Regions from separate parts of the Kitasatospora sp. NPDC049258 genome, predicted to be linked through region 1. Evidence: predicted binding sites of a transcription regulator. Region 1 holds the regulator's gene; each other region holds the start of a gene.
What was found. The regulator HrcA, encoded in region 1, represses chaperone genes, less so after heat shock. The targets are predictions, from matches to a motif close to TTNGCACTCNGNNNNNCNGAGTGCNAA.

Region 1 (6,981 bases):
GACGACTGGCGGGCCTCGCTGGAGGCGGCCGTCGGCGCCGGGCCCGACCACGTCTCGGCCTACTCGCTGATCGTCGAGGACGGCACCAAGCTGGCCGCCCGGGTCAAGCGCGGCGAGCTGCCGATGATCGACGACGATGTGCACGCCGACCGTTACCTGATCGCCGAGGAAGCCCTCGCCGCGGCCGGCTACTCCTGGTACGAGGTCTCCAACTGGGCCACCACCGAGGCCGGCCGCTGCAAGCACAACGAGCTGTACTGGACCGGCGGCGACTGGTGGGGCGCCGGCCCCGGCGCGCACAGCCACGTCGGCGGGGTGCGCTGGTGGAACGCCAAGCACCCCGCCGCGTACGCCCAGGCGCTCGCCGAGGGCCGCACCCCGGCGCTCGGCCGCGAGCTGCTGGCCGGCGAGGACCGCCGGGTCGAGCGGATCCTGCTGGAACTGCGGCTGGTGGACGGCTGCCCGCTCACCCTGCTCAGCGCGGACGGCCTGCGGGCCGCCGACCGGGCGCTGGCAAACGGCCTGCTGGACCCGGCCGCCCATGCGGACGGCCGGGCCGCGCTCACTCTCCGCGGCCGGCTGCTGGCCGACGGGGTGGTCCGGGACCTGGTGGACTGAGCCGCCGCCGGCGGATCCGGCGGCGGCCCGGGCCGCGTGCTACCGCGTGGTGGGCGGGGCGGAGGCCGCCAGCGTCTTCAGCGGCCACTCGCGGTGGAAGGCGGGCAGCGGGATCCGGCCCTCGACCACCGGGGTGCCGAAGATCTTCAGGTGGGCCAGCAGCGCACCGGTCAGGTCGACGCCGCCGTACAGGGCGAGCGTGCCCTGGGCCTGGGTGAGGCCGTGGGCCGAGTCGAAGGCGACCGAGCCCTCGGCGGTGGCCCGCAGGTACGGCTCGACCACGGCCTCGATGCCCACGGCGCCGTACAGTCCGACGCTCACCTGGGCGCCGAGGCCCGCGCGCACCTCGGCCTTGCCGCCGAGCCGGGCCCGGACCGGTGAGACCTTGGTGTCGTCCGCCGCGGTGACCGGGCTCCAGCCGCGGTCACCCGCGTAGTCGGCGTTGACGTGCCAGGAGCCGTCGAACTCCTGCTCCACCGCCACCGAGACCTTGCCGTCGGCGCTGATCTCCAGGTAGCAGGTCAGGCCCAGGTTCACCACGACCGGCAGGCCGGCGACGGTGAGCACCGGGTCGGCGTGCAGCTCGGCGAGCGGGACCTTCACCGGCGTGCCCGTGCCCTTGGCCAGCTCGCCCTCCACCCGCCACTGGGCGTGCGCGTCCAGGTCGAAGCCGACCGAGGCCGTCCGCGGGGCGCCGACCCGGGCGCCGTGGTAGGCGAAGTGCACGGCGGGGTGCAGCCGGAGCGAGCCCGAGGCCTGCGCGGTGGCGCCGCCGGGCAGCGGGATCGGGGCCTGGACATCCAGCTGAAGGGTGCCGGAGGCGTCCGCGGTGGCCCCGCCGCCGTTCGCGCCGAAGGACAGCTTCACGTCCTTGACCAGCGGCTTGACCGAGAGGGCGTGCGGATCCACCGGGACCCGGCCGTCCGCCTCGGCGGTGCCGAGCAGCTCGGGGAGGGTGGCCGGGCGGGTGTCGGCGCGGACCGTGCCGTCCGTGCCCGGCTGCACCGAGGTGACCGCGAGCAGGGCGCCCTGCGGCGCGGCGGGTGTCGGCGGGCTGGCGATGAGCTGGCCGGCCCGCACCGGCTCGGGCGCCGGGCTCGCGGTGGCCGGGGCGGTCGGGGTCGGCGTCCCGCCCTTGCTCGCGGTGGGCGCGGTGGCGGTGGGGGAGGCCGGCCCCGGGTCGGCGGCCAGCACGGCCGAGCCGGTGGCCGGGTCGTAGGCGGCCAGCCGGACACTGCGGGCGGCCGGCGCCGCGGCGGGCCCCGAGGGGCTCGGGGTCACCACGGCGGTCCGCTGCGGACCGGGCTGGGCGGCGGTGACCACCAGGGCCTGGCCGGCGGCCTGCTGGGTGGCCCCGGCCGGCGCCGGGGCGGTGGGCGTGGCGGCGGCCGCGGCGTCCGCCGACGGCCGCGCGGCCGGGCCGGCGCAGGCGGCGGCGCCGAGCAGGACGGCCAGCGCAAGGGCGGGCAGCCGGAACGTACGGATGGAGTTGGTCAACGGATCCCCTTCGACGCGCGGCGCAGAGCGGGGCCGCGCGGAAACACCGGAAGCAGGCGACCCCGGAAGCGGGGCCGCCTGCGTGATGTTACTGACGGGTTATCAGCTTGTCGAAATCATGCCAAAGGGCGGTCGGTCGACTGATCCGCCGTCACGAAGTCGATCAGCTCCTCGACCCGGCCGAGCAGTGCCGGGTCGAGGTCGCGGTAGGAGTTCACCGAGGCCAGGATCCGCTTCCAGGCCGCGGGGGTGTCCACCGGCCAGCCGAGCCGGCGGCAGACGCCCTCCTTCCAGCTCTCCCCGCGCGGCACCTCGGGCCAGCCGGGGATGCCCACGCTGGACGGTTTCACGGCCTGCCAGACGTCGATGTACGGGTGGCCCACCACCAGCACCGAGTCACCGGTCACCCGGCCGGCGATCCGGTGCTCCTTGGTGCCCGGCAGCAGGTGGTCGACCAGCACGCCGAGGCGCCGGCCCGGGCCCGGCCCGAACTCCGCGACGATCGCCGGCAGGTCGTCGATCCCCTCCAGGTACTCCACCACCACGCCCTCGATCCGCAGGTCGTCGCCCCAGACCCGCTCGACCAGCTCCGCGTCGTGCCGCCCCTCCACGTAGATCCGCGACCCGCGGGCCACCCGGGCCCGGGCGCCGGGCACCGCGACCGAGCCGGAGGCCGTCACCCCGGGCCCGCGTGCGGGGGCCGGCCCGCTCGGCCGTACCAGCGTCACCACCCGGCCCTCCAGCAGGAAGCCACGCGGGGTCAGCGGGAACACCCGCCGCTTGCCGAAGCGGTCCTCCAGGGTCACCGTCACGCCCTCGGCGGTCTTCTCGCAGCGCACCACCGCGCCGCAGAAGCCGGTGCCGGCCTCCTCGACCACCAGGTCGCGCTCGGCCGCCACCTCGGGGGCGGGCTGCTGCCGCTTCCACGGCGGGGTCAGATCCGGTCCGTACTGCCTGCTGCGCATGCCCGGACTATACGAAATCCGACCGACCGTCAGCCTCCGGGCCGGCCGGTCGGGGTGCTCGCGGCCCGGGTGCTCGCGGCCGGGGCGTTGCTCACAGCCCGGGCGCGCCCCAGACCGGGAACCAACGGCTGAGGTCCTGCTCCAGCCGCAGGTCGTTGCCGAGCATCGCCCGCACCTGCAGCTCCAGCGGGCTGTTGCGCTTCTCGCCGCCGCTCGGCATCGGGGCGAACGGGTAGAAGGCGCCGCGCTTGTACAGGTACACCAGGGCCAGCGGCTGCCCGGCCTCGTTTCGGAAGCCGACCAGGGAGCAGAGCAACTGCGGGCCGAAGCCGTTGCCCTCCAGCTCGCTGTTGACCGCGTGCAGGTCGTTCACCAGCTCCGGGAGCTGCTCGGGCGAGTGCCGGGCGAGCAGCCAGGAGTACCCGTAGGCGTCCTGCGAGGCCTCCACCGGCACGCCGCCGCTCGGGGTGTCGGCGTCCAGCAGCGCCCGGACCTGCCGCTCCACCTCGGCGAAGGCGCCGCCCTCGACCGCCGCGAAGCAGACCGAACCGAGGCCGGTCGGCCGGAACCCGGCGGCCGCCTCCAGGGTCAGGGCCGCCGAGGGCACGCCGAACAGCTGGTCGAGATCCGGCTTGACCGGCTTGCTACGGCCGAGCAGGGCGTCCAGGAATCCCACGTCGAGCTCCTCGGGTCGATACGGCGGCCGGTCGATACGGCGGTGGGTCGATACGCGGCGGGCCGGCGTCTCAGTGGCCGAGCTCGCCGGAGATCTTCGCCAGCTGGGCCAGCCGCTGCTCCAGCGAAGGGTGGGTGGAGAACAGCTGGGTGGCGGCGTCCCGGGCGCTCAGCGCGGGGGCGAAGTAGAAGGCGTTGTACGGCTGCGCCTGGCGCAGGTCCTTGCTGGGGATGGCGGCGATCTGCCCGGTCACCTTGGTGAGCGCCGAGGCCAGCGCGCTCGGCCGGCCGGTCAGCTGGGCGGCCGCCCGGTCGGCGGCCAGCTCCCGGTAGCGGGAGAGCAGCCGGGTGAGCAGGAAGCTGAGCGCGTAGACCACCATGCTGGCCAGCGGGATGATGATCATGGCGATGGCCGCGTTGCTGTCGTTGCTGTTGCGGTTGCCGCCCATCATTCCGCCGTAGAGGGCGATCCTGGTCATCGCACCGGCCAGCACGCCGAGGAAGCCGGCGATGGTCATCACCGCCACGTCCCGGTGCGCGACGTGCGAGAGCTCGTGGGCGAGCACGCCCTCCAGCTCCTCCGGATCCAGCCGGCGCAGCAGCCCGGTGGTGACGCACACCACGGACTTCTCCGGTTTGCGGCCGGTGGCGAAGGCGTTCGGCATGTCGTTGACGGCCACCGCCACCCGGGGTTTGGGCATGTCGGCCAGCGCGCAGAGCCGGTCGATGGTGCCGTGCAGCTGCGGGTACTGCTCGGCGGTGACCTCGTGGGCGCCCATCGCCCGCTCGGTGATCTTGTCGCTGAACCAGAACTGGGCCACGAACAGCCCGCCGGAGATCAGGACGATCAGCGGCCAGGCCCCGCGCAGCAGGACGATCAGCAGCCCGGTGAAGCCCACGTAGACCAGGCCGATGAGGAACATCGTGGTGACCATCCGACCGGTCAGCCCCCGATCGGGGGCGAACCGGGAGTGCTGCCCTGAAGTCGACATCGCCACTCCCTCGCTCTCGCGCTCGCCTCCGATGCTGCCACTCGGGGCGGCCCCGAGCACCACACATCGCCTGCGCCGCCCCGGCGATGCGGGAAGGATCACCGGGGCGGCCCGTTCCTGCCGTCGGAGCAGGGCCTTACACTGGCTGGTAAGGTCCTGGCACTCTGCCTGCCGGAGTGCCAGATATCGGACACTCAACAGCTCAACGGACGAAGACGGAGGTGCGTGCCCATGGTCGACGAGCCCCGTTCCGTCGAACCGGCCCGCGCGGTGGAGACCCGCCCCGTCGGCCGTCCGCTGGACGACCGCAGGCTGGCGGTGCTGCGGGCGATCGTCCAGGACTACGTGGGCACCGAGGAGCCGGTCGGCTCCAAGGCCCTGGTCGAGCGGCACAGCCTGGGCGTCTCGCCGGCCACCGTGCGCAACGACATGGCGGCGCTGGAGGAGGAGGGCTTCATCCAGCAGCCCCACACCAGCGCGGGCCGGATCCCCACCGACAAGGGGTACCGGCTGTTCGTCGACCGGCTGGCCGAGGTCAAGCCGATGAGCAGCCCCGAGCGCCGGGCGATCCGGCACTTCCTGGAGGGCGCGGTCGACCTGGACGACGTGGTGGCCCGTACGGTGCGGCTGCTGGCGCAGCTCACCCGGCAGGTCGCCGTGGTCCAGTACCCCTCGCTGACCAGGTCCACCGTCCGGCACATCGAGCTGGTCCAGCTGACCCCGGCCAAGGTGATGCTGGTCCTGATCACCAACACCGGCCGGGTCGAGCAGCGGCTCGTGGACTGCCCGGGCGCGGTCGGCGACACCGTCCTGGCGGACCTGCGGGCCAAGCTGAACGCCCGGGCCGGCGGCCGGCCGCTGCCCGAGGTGCCGGTGGCGCTGGAGGACCTCCCGGCCGCGTTCGAGCCGGCCGAGCGGGCGACCGTCAGCACGGTGCTGGCCACCCTGTTCGAGACGCTGGCCGAGCAGAACGAGGAGCGGATCATGCTGGCGGGCACCGCCAACCTGACCCGCTTCGGACATGACTTCCCGCTGACCATCCAGCCGGTGCTGGAGGCACTGGAGGAGCAGGTGGTGCTGCTGCGCCTGCTGGGTGAGACCGCGGACGCCGCGATGACGGTCCGGATCGGCCACGAGAACGCCTACGAGGGGCTCAATTCCACCTCGGTGGTCTCGGTCGGTTACGGTTCGGGCGACCAGAGCGTGGCAAAGCTCGGGGTGATCGGTCCGACCCGGATGGATTACCCGGGCACAATGGGGGCGGTGCGAGCGGTGGCACGGTACGTCGGCCAGATCCTGGCCGAGTCGTAGGACACGACGCGCCGCAGGCCGGCGCGCAGCAGTCGCAAGCACTTCTAGAGGCGGAACAAACCGGAGCATTTGGTGGCCACGGACTACTACGCGGTACTCGGCGTCCGACGTGACGCGGGTCAGGACGAGATCAAGAAGGCGTTCCGACGTCTCGCGCGCGAACTGCACCCGGACGTCAACCCGGACCCGAAGACGCAGGAGCGGTTCAAGGAGATCAACGCCGCCTACGAGGTGCTCTCCGACCCCGCTAAGCGGCAGGTCTACGACCTCGGTGGCGACCCGCTGTCGCCGAACGGCGGCGGAGGCGGCGGCGCGGGCGGCTTCGGCGCGGCCGGGTTCGGCTTCTCCGACATCATGGACGCCTTCTTCGGCGCCGCCGGCGGCCAGCGCGGACCGCGCTCGCGCACCCGGCGCGGCCAGGACGCCATGATCCGCCTGGAGATCACCCTGGAGGAGGCCGCTTTCGGCACCACCAAGGAACTCCAGGTCGACACCGCCGTCACCTGCACCACCTGCAGCGGCGAGGGCGCGGCCCCCGGCACCTCCGCGCAGACCTGTGACATGTGCCGCGGCAAGGGCGAGGTCTCCCAGGTCACCCGGTCCTTCCTGGGCCAGGTCATGACCTCCCGGCCCTGCCCGCAGTGCCAGGGCTTCGGCACCGTGGTGCCGACCCCGTGCCCCGAGTGCGCCGGCGACGGCCGGGTGCGCGCCCGCCGGACCCTCACCGTCAAGATCCCGGCCGGTGTCGACAACGGCACCCGGATCCAGCTGGCCGGCGAGGGCGAGGTCGGCCCCGGCGGCGGCCCGGCCGGCGACCTGTACGTCGAGATCGCCGAGTCCACCCACCCCACCTTCCAGCGCCGCGGCGACGACCTGCACTGCACGGTCACCATCCCGATGACGGCGGCCTCGCTCGGCACCCA
Region 2 (6,981 bases), on a different contig from region 1:
CAGGGCGCCGGCCTCGGGGCCGCGCTGCTCACCGATCTGGTGGAGGAGTCCGCCCGGCGCGGCTGCACCGAGCTGCTGCTGGAGGTCCGGGTGGACAACCTGCGCGCGCAGCAGCTGTACGAGCGCTTCGGCTTCCAGCCGGTCGGCGTTCGCCGCGGCTACTACCAGCCCGCCGACGTCGACGCGCTGGTGATGCGCCTCGACCACCCCGCGCACGAACCGAAGCACGAACCGAACAACGATCCGAATCACGAACCGAAGCACGATCCGAAGGACCCCGACCATGGCTGACGAACCGCTCGTCCTCGGCATCGAGACCTCCTGCGACGAGACCGGTGTCGGCATCGTCCGGGGCACCACCCTGCTCGCCGACGCGGTGGCCTCCAGCGTCAACGACCACGCCCGCTTCGGCGGCGTCGTCCCGGAGATCGCCAGCCGCGCGCACCTGGAGGCGATGGTCCCGACCATCCAGCGCGCGCTGGACACCGCCGGGGTGAAGGCCACCGACCTGGACGGCATCGCCGTCACCGCCGGCCCGGGCCTGGCCGGCGCCCTGCTGGTCGGCGTCAGCGCCGCCAAGGCGTACGCGTGGGCGCTGGACAAGCCGCTGTACGGGGTCAACCACCTGGCCTCGCACATCTGCGTGGACCAGCTGGAGCACGGCAGGCTGCCCGAGCCGACGATGGCGCTGCTGGTCTCCGGCGGCCACTCCTCGCTGCTGCTCAGCTCGGACATCACCACCGACGTCCGCCCGCTCGGCGCCACCATCGACGACGCGGCCGGCGAGGCCTTCGACAAGGTGGCCCGGGTGCTCGGCCTCGGCTTCCCGGGCGGCCCGGTGGTCGACCGCGCCGCCCGCGAGGGCGACCCGAAGGCGATCGCCTTCCCGCGGGGCCTGAGCAACGCCAACGACCCGGCCTACGACTTCTCCTTCTCCGGTCTGAAGACCGCCGTCGCCCGCTGGGTCGAGGCCCGCCGCCGGGCCGGCGAGGAGGTGCCGATCGCCGATGTCAGCGCCTCCTTCCAGGAGGCCGTCACCGACGTGCTCACCCGGAAGGCCGTACGGGCCTGCAAGGACAGCGGCGTCGACCACCTGATGATCGGCGGCGGCGTGGCCGCCAACTCCCGGCTGCGCGAGATGGCCCAGCAGCGCTGCGACAAGGCCGGCATCGTGCTCCGGGTGCCCCGCCCGGGCCTGTGCACCGACAACGGCGCGATGGTGGCCGCGCTCGGCTCCGAGATGGTCTGGCGCAACCGGGCGCCCTCCGCCTTCGACCTGTCGGCGGACTCCTCGCTGCCGGTCACCGAGGTCTCGGTGCCCGGCGCCGGGCACGGCGACGTCCACGCGCACGCCCACCAGGCCCTGACCAGGTGACCCTCGCTCAGATGTGGGAGGCCCGGGCGGCCGACGGCCGGGCCGCCGAGCTGGCGGCCTGGGTGCTGGCCGAGGCGCTGCCCGCGGTGCGCTGCGCGGCCGGGGTGGAGCGGGCCGAGCTGCTGACCGCGCCGGGCGACCGGGTGCTGCTGATCACCTGGTGGTCGGGCGAGCCGCGACCGGTGCCCGAGCCGCCGGCCGAACTGCTCGCCAGGCCGGTGCACCGATGGTCCTTCACCCGTCAACACGTCGAGTAGCGTTCATTCCTGAGAGTTCGCTGGACGACGGGGGAGCGCGGTGAAGAGGACGTACGGCCTGGCGGTGCTGGCGCTGTTGGCGGCCGTGAGCGGGTGCAGCTCAGGGGCGGGCCAGGGGGCGGCGAGCCTGTCGACACCCGGCACCGCCGGCTCCCCGGCCAAGGCTCCGGCGCCGTCCACCGCCGCCCCGACCGGCCAGGGCGCCGCACCGGGCGGTGCCGGCTGGGCCAAGTGGGGGCTGACCGCCCTGCCGCAGGCCCCGGCCGCGCCCGCCGACAAGCCGATCAAGCTGACCAGGACCGGCCCGGTGCCGGTCTTCAGCGAGGTGCCGACGCACGACAAGGTCGTCTTCGTCACCCTCGACGACGGGGCCGAGAAGGACCCGAAGTTCGTCGAGATGCTGACCGACCTGAAGGTCCCGGTCTCGATGTTCCTGACCCGCGACATCGTCAAGGACGACTACGGCTACTTCAAGCCGCTGCAGGCGCTGGGCAACCACATCCACAACCACACCGTGGACCACCCGGTGATGAGCAAGCTGGCCCCCGACAAGCTGCACAGCGAGGTCTGCGACGCGCAGTCCGCGCTCACCCAGCAGTACGGCACCGCCCCGCTGTTGTTCCGCCCGCCGTACGGCGACGGCGCCAACTCCGCCGCGCTCAACACCGCCGTCCAGCAGTGCGGGCCGCGCGGGATCGTGCTCTGGCGGGAGTCGATGCAGATCCACGACATGCAGTACCAGGCCACCGACAAGAAGCTCCGGCCCGGCGACATCATCCTGGCGCACTTCCGCGGCCCCAAGGACCTCAAGGGCGAGACCATGACCGCGATGTTCGGCGAGCTGCTGGCCCGGATCCAGGAGCAGGGCTTCGCGGTGGCCCGGCTGGAGGACTACGTTCAGCCGCCGACCGGCTGACCCAGCATCATCAGCGGGCCGTCGTCGGTCCGGCACAGGATCACCGTCAGCGAGTTCGGTCCGGCCGGCCGCAACTGCCGGCGCAGCTCGTCCGGGACCACCGACACCCCGCGCTTCTTGATCACCACGGTGCCGACGGCGCGCTCGCGCACCAGTGCCTTCAGCGCCTTCGGCTTGTACGGCAGCACGTCGGTCAGCTCGAAGGCGTGCGCGTACGGGGTCTCCACCAGCCGGTCGGCGGTCAGGTAGGCGATCATCGGGTGGATCAGCCGGCCGCCGATCAGCCCGGCCACCTCGGCCACCAGGTGGGCCCGGATCACGGCGCCGTCCGGCTCGTACAGGTAGCGCCCGACCGGGCCCGCCTCCGGGTCCGCCAGCCGGCCGCCGGCCAGGCTGTGGTCACCGGGCAGCAGGGTGGCCCGGTGCGGCTCGGCGGCCCCGGTGCCGAACCACAGCACCGCCTCCTTGACCTCGCCGTGGTCCGAGACCCACTCCGCCTCGGTGCCCTCGGGAACCAGCTCGTGCGGGATGCCCGGGGCCACCTTGAGCGCTCCGAACGGGGTGCGGCGGGCGGCCTCGATCGCCCAGGACAGCGGCGGCGAGTACGCCTGGGGGTCGAAGACCCGGCCGCGCTCGGTGCGCCGGGCCGGGTCGGTGAAGACCGCGTCGAAGCCCGTCACGTCGACCTCGGCCACGTCGGCGCAGCGCACCTCGACCAGCTCGGCCAGGCCCAGCGCGGCCGCGTTCGCCTCCGCCACCGCACAGGTCAGCGGCGAGCGGTCGACCGCCAGCACCGCGACCCCGGCCCGGGCCAGCGCGATCGCGTCCCCGCCGATCCCGCAGCACAGGTCCGCGAGCCGCCGCACGCCGAGCGCGGCGAACCGCCCGGCCCGCCACTCGGCCACGCTGCGCCGGGTGGCCTGCTCCACGCCGTCCGGGGTGAAGTACATGAGATCCGCGTCCGGGCCGAACTTCGCCCGGGCCCGCTGCCGCAGCCGGGCCTGCTCGAAGGCGGCCCGGACCAGCTCGGCCGGGTACTCCCGGCGCAGCCGGGTGGCCAGCGCGAGCTCCTCCGCCTGGGTGAACTCGCGCAGTTCGGTCAGCAGGGCCTGGCCCTGGTCGGTCAGCAGGGCCCGGAACGATTCGATCTCCACCGCCCCATTGTCGGCGATCAAGCCGGCCCGGGGCCCGTCCGGCTCCGTCCGGCCCCGGCCCGGCGGGCCCGGGCGGCTCAGCGCGCCAGGGTCGCCGCCAGCACCCCGGCCAGCAGGACGGCCTGGACGGCGGCCGCGCCCCGGCGCCGGTGCAGCGCGAGCACCAGCGCGCTCGACGCCAGCACGGCGGCGGTGGCCGCGGCGATCAGCAGCGGGGCGCGGCCGGAGTGCGAGCGGTGCACGACCGGCTCGCCGGAGGCCGGGTACGCCACCCAGGGGAACGGGTGGCCGGCCCTGGAGAGCAGCAGGAAGAGCGCCGCCAGGCCGGCCAGCCAGACGTCCAGCGCGAGCACCAGCAGACCGAGTGCCGGCCGGCCGCCGACGCCGTCGTCCGGCCCCGGGTGCGGTCGCGCGCGCCGCGGCGCAGGTCGGCCGGTGTTGTCCGACGCGGCGTCAGGTCCGTTGGCACCGGGGTGTGGTGGTATCGGCTGCGAGGCGGGCATCACCGCAGTCTGCCCGGCGGCGGGCCGCTCGTACATGAGTACCGGTACTCGGTCGGATTCGAACGCCAGGCCGCGCCATTGGCACTCTGGTTGACTGAGTGCTAACCGGCGCCTAAGGTCATTCCTGGCACTCTCCCCAGGGTGAGTGCTAACGCGATGGACCATGTCTGACCCCCGCGACGGCAGGCCTGCGGACATCGCCACCTACCTGTTAGACAACCCCGTAATCTCCGAAGGGGAGCTCGGACGTGACCACCAGCAGCAAGGTTGCCATCAAGCCGCTCGAGGACCGCATCGTGGTCCAGCCGCTCGACGCCGAGACCACCACGGCCTCCGGCCTGGTTATCCCGGACACCGCCAAGGAGAAGCCCCAGGAGGGCGTCGTCCTGGCCGTCGGCCCGGGCCGCTTCGAGGACGGCCAGCGCCTTCCGCTCGACGTTGCCGTCGGCGACATCGTTCTCTACTCGAAGTACGGCGGCACCGAGGTGAAGTACCAGGGCGAGGAGTACCTGGTCCTCTCGGCTCGCGACGTTCTCGCCATCATCGAGAAGTAAGACGTTCCAGCCCGCCCCGGATCCGTGTCAGCAAGTGACAGGGGCCCGGGGCGTGGTTGTTGGCTCACGTACACCGGCACTTTCTGAGGAATCGGGATCATGGCGAAGACCCTGCAGTTCGACGAGGACGCCCGCCGCTCGCTGGAGCGCGGCGTGAACAAGCTGGCCGACACGGTCAAGGTGACGATCGGCCCCAAGGGCCGCAACGTCGTCATCGACAAGAAGTTCGGCGCCCCCACCATCACCAACGACGGTGTGACCATCGCCCGCGAGGTCGAGCTCGACGACCCGTACGAGAACCTCGGCGCGCAGCTGGTCAAGGAGGTCGCCACCAAGACCAACGACGTCGCGGGTGACGGCACCACCACCGCCACCGTGCTGGCCCAGGCCCTGGTCAACGAGGGTCTGCGCAACGTCGCCGCGGGCGCCGGCCCGGCCGCCCTGAAGAAGGGCATCGACAAGGCCGTCGCCGCCGTCTCCGAGCACCTGCTCTCGATCGCCCGCGAGATCGAGGGCAAGGACGACGTCGCCGCCGTCGCCGGCCTCTCGGCCCAGGACGCCCAGGTCGGCGAGCTGATCGCCGAGGCGATCGACAAGGTCGGCAAGGACGGTGTGATCACCGTCGAGGAGTCCAACACCTTCGGTGTCGAGCTCGAGTTCACCGAGGGCATGCAGTTCGACAAGGGCTACCTGTCGCCGTACTTCGTCACGGACGCCGAGCGCCAGGAGGCGATCCTCGACGACCCGTACATCCTGATCAACCAGGGCAAGATCTCCTCCATCCAGGAGCTGCTCCCGCTGCTGGAGAAGATCCTGCAGGGCGGCACCTCCAAGCCGCTGCTGATCATCGCCGAGGACGTCGACGGCGAGGCGCTGTCCACCCTGGTGGTCAACAAGATCCGTGGCACCTTCAACGCCGTCGCCGTGAAGGCCCCCGGCTTCGGTGACCGCCGCAAGGCGATCCTCGGCGACCTCGCCGTGCTCACCGGCGGCACCGTCATCTCCGAGGAGGTCGGCCTCAAGCTCGACCAGGTCGGCCTGGAGGTGCTCGGCACCGCCCGCCGCGTCACCGTCACCAAGGACGAGACCATCCTGGTGGACGGCGCCGGCGACCACGACGCGGTGACCGGCCGGGTCGGCCAGATCAAGGCCGAGATCGCCGCCAGCGACTCCGACTGGGACCGCGAGAAGCTGCAGGAGCGCCTGGCCAAGCTGGCCGGCGGCGTCTGCGTCATCAAGGTCGGCGCCGCCACCGAGGTGGAGCTCAAGGAGCGCAAGCACCGCCTGGAGGACGCCATCTCGGCGACCCGCGCGGCCGTCGAGGAGGGCATCGTCGCCGGTGGCGGCGCCTCCCTGGTGCACGCCGCCAAGGTGCTGGAGGACGGCCTCGGCCTGACCGGCGACGAGGCCACCGGTGTCGCGGTCGTCCGCAAGGCGCTCGCCGAGCCGCTGCGCTGGATCGCCCAGAACGCGGGCCTCGAGGGCTACGTCATCACCTCCAAGGTCGCCGACCTGGAGGCCGGCTTCGGCTACAACGCCGCCACCGGCGAGTACGGCGACCTGGTGAAGGCCGGCGTCATCGACCCGGTCAAGGTCACCCGCTCGGCGCTGGAGAACGCCGCCTCGATCGCCTCCCTGCTGCTCACCACCGAGACCCTCGTGGTGGAGAAGAAGGAAGAGGACGAGGGCAACGGCCACGGCCACTCGCACGGCGGTCACGGCCACTCGCACTGACCCCGGTCGCCAGACCCCGAGGCCCGGTCGCGCCCCTTCGGCGCGGCCGGGCCTCCGGCGTTCCGGGCCGTCCGGGGCGTGGCACCCGGCCCGGTACGGTGGACCACGCCGCACGGCTGCCATCAGTGCAGCTTTACCTGAAGCAAAGCCTGCCTTATAACTGAGGCATGATCGAAGCCCGCCACCTCCGCGTCCTGCGCGCCGTCGCCCGGACCGGCTCCTTCTCCGCCGCCGCGCGCGAGCTGGGCTGCACCCAGCCCGCGGTGAGCCAGCAGATGAAGGCGCTGGAGAAGGCGGTGGCCACCCCGCTGGTGGTCCGCTCGGGCCGGGGGATGCAGCTCAGCGAGGCCGGCCGGGTGCTGGTCAAGCACGCCACCGGGATCCTCGCCGGGCTGTCCGCGGCCGAGGAGGAGCTGGCCGCGATCGCCGGCCTGCGGGCCGGACGGGTGCGGTTGGTGTCCTTCCCGACCGCGAGTTCCACCCTGGTG
Region 3 (6,981 bases), on a different contig from region 1:
AGAAGGCGTCGCCCACCACCAGCGGCAGTACCGCGAGGGCCGGCGCGGCCGCCCGCAGCCGCCCGCGGGCCAGCGCGAGCAGCGGCAGGGCCGCCAGCACGATCCGGTACGGGTACCAGGAGGAGTCCCAGAACAGCGGCGTGCCGAACGTGCTCGGCCCGACCGTCACGAGCGCCGCCACCACGGCGCCCGCGAGCACCGACGCCGCCGCCTGCCGCACCCGCCCGCCCAGCAGGTCGGCGGGCGCCAGCAGCACCAGCAGGAGCCAGGCCCCCGGCGTCACGCCGTACGCCACCAGATCGAGGGCGTGGGCCAGGAGCGGTACGGGCCCGGCGGGGGAATCGGCGACGATCAGGGCGCCGGCCACCGCGACGCCCGCGAGCAGCGCCGCCGCACCGGCCCACCGGGCCGCACCCCAGCGCCCGCACAGCACCGCCGCCAGGGCGACGGCCCACAGCGCCAGGAGCCCGCTCCCCCACCAGCCGTAGCCGTCGGCCCGCACGAACTCGTACGACCAGGCCCGCCAGAGCTGCGCGGCCTGCCGCCCGAAGCCGGCCCCGAGCACGAACGGCAGCGCGGCGGCGAGCAGCCGCCCGGGCGTCCCGGCGGAGGTCAGCCCGGCCCGTAGCCGCAGCCCGTGCCCGGCGAGGCCGAGCAGTTCGCGGGCCCGGCCGAGCCGCCCGGTGTCGCCGGCCAGCGAGGCGTACACCTCGGCGAGCTCCGCTCCCCGGTCGGCCCGGTACGCCTTCGGGTACAGCCGCAGCACGGCGTCCAGCATCGGCTCGCTCACGCGAAGGCTCCGTTCGCTCGGGGGCGGAAGGCCGTCAGGCGCCGCTCGGCCTCGGCCGCGACGGCGCGCAGCCGCTCGGCCTCGACGGCGAGCGCGCCCCGGCCGGTGTCGCTGAGCGCGTAGGTGCGGCGGGCCCGGCCGTCGACCACCTCGTCGCTCTCGACCCGGATCAGCCCCTGGCCGAGCAGCCGGTCGAGCGCGCCGTACAGGGTGCCGGCCCGCATCCGGACCCGGCCGTCGGAGATCGCGGCGATCTCCTGGATGAGGGCGTAGCCGTGCCGCGGGGCATCGGCGAGAGCGGTGAGCAGGAGCAGCGTGGGCTCCTGCATCGAACGTTCTGTCATGCCATCTAGATATACCGGTCATCGGTATATACCGTCAGGCGAATCCGGGAACCCGGGCCCACCCTGACGGTCCGTCGCCGCACCGGGCCACAATGGGCGCCATGACCGCCGACCTGCTCGACCGCTGGATGGACCTGCTGCGCCGCTGCGGCGCGACCGCCGACCCGCAGCCGTACGGCGAGGAGTTGCTCAAGCGCTGGGCCGAGCCGCAGCGCCGCTACCACACCACCGACCACCTGCGGGCGGTGCTCGACCAGGTGGACGCGCTGGCCGGGCCGGCCGACGGCGCCGACGCCGTGCGGCTGGCGGCCTGGTTCCACGACGCGGTCTACCGGCCCGACCGCTCGGAGAACGAGGAGCGCAGCGCGGTGCTGGCGGTCCGCGCGCTGCGCGCGGCCGGGCTGGCCGAGCCGCTGGTCGAGGAGGTCGCCCGGCTGGTCCGGCTGACCGTCTCCCACGACCCGGCACCCGGGGACCGGGGCGGCGAGCTGCTCTGCGACGCCGACCTGGCCGTCCTGGGTGGCTCGCCGGACCAGTACGCGGCGTACGCGGCGGCCGTCCGCGAGGAGTACGGCTTCGTCCCCGAGGACGCCTTCCGGGCGGGGCGCGCGGCGATCCTGCGCCAGCTGCTCGCCCTGCCGGCGCTCTACCGCACCGAGGCCGCCCGCACCCGATTCGACGCCGCCGCCCGGGCCAACCTGGCCGCCGAGCTCAGGACGCTGGAGCCCTAGGGCTCACGCGAGCTTCCCGACCGGCGCGACGACCAGGCCCTCCTTGCCGCACACCCAGTGCGGATCGGGCCCCAGCTCGGGCTCCACGCCCAGCGCGTGCGGGTCGCCGTCCTCGGCGCAGGCGGTGCACAGCGGCCAGCGCCCGTACGCCTCCAGCAGCGCGTCCTGGACGTCCTGGGCGACCAGCCCGAGCACGTACTCGGTGCCGTCCGGCCACTGCTCCAGCCACCACCGCCGGTGCGTCACGGCGTCCTCCACCAGCGAGACCACGGCGGCGTCCGCCACGTCCCGGGCGGTCAGGTCGGCGAGGATCAGCGCCCGGGCGCTGTGCAGTGCGGCTTCGATGTCAGCGGGCATCCCCCCATTGTCCCGCACCCGGCACCCCGGCCGCCCTGCCGGGTGGAACGCCGCGAGGGCGGCCTCCCGGTGGGGAGACCGCCCTCGCGGGACGATCAGAACTCGCCGATCCTCGAAGGAGGATCAGAAGTCCATGTCACCGCCCGGCATGCCGCCGCCGGCCGGCGCGCCGGCCTTCTCGGGCTTGTCGGCGATGACGGCCTCGGTGGTGAGGAAGAGCGCCGCGATGGAGGCGGCGTTCTGCAGCGCGGAGCGGGTGACCTTGGCCGGGTCGATGATGCCCGCGGCGATCAGGTCGACGTACTCGTTGGTGGCGGCGTTCAGGCCGTGGCCGGCGGGGAGGTTGCGCACCTTCTCCACCACGACACCACCCTCGAGGCCGGCGTTGGTCGCGATCTGCTTGATCGGGGCCTCCAGCGCCACGCGGACGATGTTGGCACCGGTGGCCTCGTCGCCCTCCAGCTCCAGCTTGTCGAACGCGACACCGGCCTGCAGCAGCGCGACGCCACCACCGGCGACGATGCCCTCCTCGACGGCGGCCTTCGCGTTGCGGACGGCGTCCTCGATGCGGTGCTTGCGCTCCTTGAGCTCCACCTCGGTGGCCGCGCCGGCCTTGATGACGGCCACGCCGCCGGCCAGCTTGGCGAGGCGCTCCTGGAGCTTCTCGCGGTCGTAGTCCGAGTCGCTGTTCTCGATCTCGGCACGGATCTGGTTGACCCGACCGGCGACCTGGTCGCTGTCGCCGCCACCGTCGACGATGGTGGTCTCGTCCTTGGTGATGACCACCTTGCGGGCGGTGCCCAGCAGGTCGACGCCGGCGTTCTCCAGCTTGAGGCCGACCTCCTCGGAGATGACGGTGCCACCGGTGAGGATGGCGATGTCGCCGAGCATGGCCTTGCGGCGGTCACCGAAGCCGGGGGCCTTGACGGCGACCGACTTGAAGGTGCCACGGATCTTGTTCACGACCAGGGTCGACAGGGCCTCGCCCTCGACGTCCTCGGCGATGATGACGAGCGGCTTGCCGCTCTGCATGACCTTCTCCAGCAGCGGGAGCAGGTCCTTGACCGAGGAGATCTTGGAGTTGGCGATCAGGATGTACGGGTCCTCGAAGGACGCCTCCATCCGCTCCAGGTCGGTGGCGAAGTAGGCCGAGATGTAGCCCTTGTCGAAGCGCATGCCCTCGGTGAGCTCGAGCTCCAGACCGAAGGTGTTGCTCTCCTCGACGGTGATGACGCCTTCCTTGCCGACCTTGTCCATCGCCTCGGCGATGAGCTCGCCGATCTGGGTGTCGGCGGCGGAGATGGAGGCGGTGGAGGCGATCTGCTCCTTGGTCTCCACGTCCTTGGCCTGGGCGAGCAGCTGGTCGGAGACGGCCGCGACGGCCTTCTCGATGCCGCGCTTCAGGGCCATCGGGTTGGCGCCGGCGGCGACGTTGCGCAGGCCTTCCTTGACCAGGGCCTGGGCGAGCACGGTGGCGGTGGTGGTGCCGTCACCCGCGACGTCGTCGGTCTTCTTGGCGACCTCCTTGACGAGCTCCGCGCCGATCTTCTCGTAGGGGTCCTCGAGCTCGATCTCCTTGGCGATGGAGACACCGTCGTTGGTGATCGTGGGGGCGCCCCACTTCTTCTCAAGGACGACGTTGCGGCCCTTGGGGCCAAGCGTCACCTTGACGGCGTCGGCAAGCTGGTTCATCCCGCGCTCAAGGCCGCGGCGAGCTTCCTCGTCAAACGCGATGATCTTTGCCATGTGAAGTGGTCCTCCGGGACGCGATCGACTGCATCGGACCGAAGGGTGCCCGCGACGGACGGCCCTGCGAGCGGGGGTCCTGTCCCCAACCGCTCCCGGGAGGCCTCACCGACCCGATCCGTTTGTCACTCTCGTACCGAGAGTGCTAACGCCAATGATTAGCACTCTCGGGTGGCGAGTGCAAGCCCGATCGCGGGGTGTCCCGAACATGGCGGCAGGCCCGCACGGGGTTCCCGTACGGGCCTGCTGCCGATGATCTGTGGCCGCCAGCTCGTTGACCGAACCGAGGCTCCGCAGGTCGAAGAGGTCACGCAACCAGCGCGCGGACCATGTCCGCCTGCGGACCCTTCTGCCCCTGGGAGATCTCGAACTCGACCCGCTGGCCCTCTTCGAGGGTGCGGTAGCCGTCCATCTGGATCGCGCTGTAGTGGACGAACACGTCCGCACCACCGTCGACCGCGATGAAGCCGTAGCCCTTCTCGGCGTTGAACCACTTGACGGTGCCCTGAGCCATTCCGAACTCCCCTTGTGCTGTGCTGGCCCTTCACGGACCCGCAGGGTGCGGGTCCAGAGGTCTGGAAGGCCGGCCCGGGGAACCCCCCCTGGGCGCAGCCGTGCACGCCGCAGCCACCGCACCGGGGCCCGAAAGGGCCACCGGAACGCGGGTGAATGCGTCGACCGCGGCTGAATGTATCCGGACATGCGCCCTCTGCAACAGGCCCAACTTTTGGGCAATTGCTATGAGCCCCGGGGGATATGACGGGATGAAAGCGGCACTTGTGAGCAATTGACGCCGGACATCGCGGACCAACGTCACATATCGCCGGAATAATTCTGACGGCGGCCTGACAGTTCGGCTCCGTGCCCCGGATCGCCGGTCTCAGCGAGCGGACAGCCGCTGCGTACCCGACCGGTGTGCGGGGCGGGCCACCTCGAATCGGCCTCGAATACCCCTGCGACACGCACTCTATACCCAGCCACGTGGGCAAATGTCCGACCGGAACGCCGAGAGCCGCCGTCGGGAACGGAATTTCGGCATTCCGGTCCTGACGGCGACTCAAGGCTGCTACGAGCGTCGGCCGAGGTCAGCAGCCGCCGGCCACCGCCGGGATGATCGAGACGGCCGCGCCGTCCTTGATCCCGGTCTGCAGGCCCTCGGCGAAACGCACGTCGTCGTCGTCGACGTAGACGTTGACGAAGCGGCGCAGCTGCCCGGCGTCGTCCAGGATCCGGGCCGAGATGCCCGGGTGGTTCTGCTCCAGATCCTTGATCACCTCGGCCAGGGTGGTGCCCTCGGCGGCCACCTCGGCCGAGCCGCCGGTGTAGGTGCGCAGGATGGTGGGGATGCGGACGGTGGCGCTCATGGACGTCTACTCCTTGCTGCGGGGTGGTGAGGGGGTCGGGGGCGGGGCTTCGGCTCAGGCCAGGCCGGCGGCCCGGAAGGACTCCAGGGTCGGCCGGATGGTGGCGGTCAGCCCGGCGTCGGAGACGGCGTCCAGGGTCTTCAGGCCGTCGCCGGTGTTGATCGCCACGGTCTCCTTCGCCGGGTCCAGCTGTCCGGTCTCGACCAGCTTCTTGAGCACGCCGACGGTCACGCCGCCCGCGGTCTCCGCGAAGATGCCCTCGGTGCGGGCCAGCAGCCTGATCGCGTCGACCACCTCGGCGTCGGTGACGTCCTCGACCGCGCCGCCGGTCCGCCGGGCGATGTCCAGCACGTACGGGCCGTCGGCCGGGTTGCCGATCGCCAGCGACTTGGCGATGGTGTCGGGCTTCACCGGGCGGATCACGTCGTGGCCGGCCTTGTACGCGGCCGACACCGGCGAGCAACCGGCCGCCTGGGCACCGAAGATCCGGTACGGGCGGTCCTCCACCAGGCCGAGCTTGATCAGCTCCTGCAGCCCCTTGTCGATCTTCGTGAGCTGCGAGCCCGAGGCGATCGGGATGACGATCTGCTCCGGCAGCCGCCAGCCGAGCTGCTCGCAGATCTCGTACGCCAGCGTCTTGGAGCCCTCGCCGTAGTACGGGCGCAGGTTGACGTTGACGAAGCCCCAGCCCTCGCCGGCCGGGTCGCCGATCAGCTCGGAGCAGAAGCGGTTCACATCGTCGTAGTTGCCCTCGATGCCGACCAGCTCGCCGCCGTAGACCCCGGCCATCACGACCTTGCCCTGCTCCAGGTCGTGCGGGATGAAGACGCAGGACTTGAAGCCGGCCCGGGCCGCCGCCGCACCGACCGCGCCGGCCAGGTTGCCGGTGGAGGAGCAGGACAGGGTGGTGAAGTCGAACGCGCGCGCCGCCTCGATGGCGCAGGCGACCACCCGGTCCTTGAAGGAGTGGGTCGGGTTCCCGGAGTCGTCCTTGACGTGCAGCTGCGCGGTGAAGCCCAGCTCGCGGCCGAGGTTGTCGGCCTTGACCAGCGGGGTCCAGCCGGGGTTCAGGTTCGGCTTGGACGCCACGTCGGCCGGCACCGGCAGCAGCGGGGCGTAGCGCCAGATCGAGGCCGGGCCGGCCTCGATCCGCTTGCGCAGTTCCTCGGTCTCGTACGAGCCGAAGTCGTAGGCGATCTCCAGCGGGCCGAAGCACTCGACGCAGGCGAAGCTCGGGCCGAGCGGGGTGCGGGCGCCGCACTCGCGACAGGACAGCGCGGCGGCGGGGCCGAGGTCGACGGCAGGAGCTGCGACAGGGGTAGCGGTAGCCATGATGGCGGAGGCCTCTCTCCTCATCTTCCCCGTGACGCGGGCGCGCCACAGGACGGAATTGGCACCTGTCCCGCCGGGGCCTCGACCTGACGGTCAGTTAGCCGGACGGGAAGGTTGCCGGGACTTCAACGGGCCGTTCCCTCAGTCCCTCTGGATGAGCAATGTGGCGAGCGGCGTTACAGCCGACAGCGCGTTTGTGGTCGTGCACAGCGACCCACCCCGACGTGCGAAGGTCGGATCGCATTACCAAGACTGTATCCGAAGGCCCCGGTACCACCTCATAGCGTCCGACACCCGAGACGGCGCCGCCCATCCGA

Region 2: the regulator HrcA is predicted to act here: its motif matches at 4,284-4,310, upstream of groES (co-chaperone GroES).
Region 3: the regulator HrcA is predicted to act here: its motif matches at 4,091-4,117, upstream of groL (chaperonin GroEL).

The regions. Positions count from the first base shown of each region.
Region 1 covers NZ_JBFAQT010000019.1:124,158-131,138, forward strand. Annotated here, with positions in the region: gene hemW (radical SAM family heme chaperone HemW) at 1-618, shown strand, start outside; gene AB0K43_RS18575 (hypothetical protein) at 658-2,115, opposite strand; gene AB0K43_RS18580 (DUF3097 domain-containing protein) at 2,232-3,080, opposite strand; gene AB0K43_RS18585 (hypothetical protein) at 3,172-3,756, opposite strand; gene htpX (zinc metalloprotease HtpX) at 3,827-4,747, opposite strand; gene hrcA (heat-inducible transcriptional repressor HrcA) at 4,979-6,058, shown strand; gene dnaJ (molecular chaperone DnaJ) at 6,131-6,981, shown strand, end outside.
Region 2 covers NZ_JBFAQT010000003.1:194,728-201,708, forward strand. Annotated here, with positions in the region: gene rimI (ribosomal protein S18-alanine N-acetyltransferase) at 1-291, shown strand, start outside; gene tsaD (tRNA (adenosine(37)-N6)-threonylcarbamoyltransferase complex transferase subunit TsaD) at 284-1,375, shown strand; gene AB0K43_RS04265 (hypothetical protein) at 1,372-1,632, shown strand; gene AB0K43_RS04270 (polysaccharide deacetylase family protein) at 1,673-2,548, shown strand; gene AB0K43_RS04275 (class I SAM-dependent methyltransferase) at 2,530-3,702, opposite strand; gene AB0K43_RS04280 (hypothetical protein) at 3,780-4,205, opposite strand; gene groES (co-chaperone GroES) at 4,454-4,759, shown strand; gene groL (chaperonin GroEL) at 4,859-6,493, shown strand; gene AB0K43_RS04295 (LysR family transcriptional regulator) at 6,661-6,981, shown strand, end outside.
Region 3 covers NZ_JBFAQT010000014.1:4,315-11,295, reverse strand. Annotated here, with positions in the region: gene AB0K43_RS14390 (hypothetical protein) at 1-790, opposite strand, end outside; gene AB0K43_RS14385 (PadR family transcriptional regulator) at 787-1,134, opposite strand; gene AB0K43_RS14380 (hypothetical protein) at 1,236-1,865, shown strand; gene AB0K43_RS14375 (hypothetical protein) at 1,869-2,222, opposite strand; gene groL (chaperonin GroEL) at 2,346-3,968, opposite strand; gene AB0K43_RS14365 (cold-shock protein) at 4,276-4,482, opposite strand; gene AB0K43_RS14360 (MoaD/ThiS family protein) at 5,054-5,332, opposite strand; gene thrC (threonine synthase) at 5,387-6,664, opposite strand; SAM riboswitch class I at 6,682-6,825, opposite strand.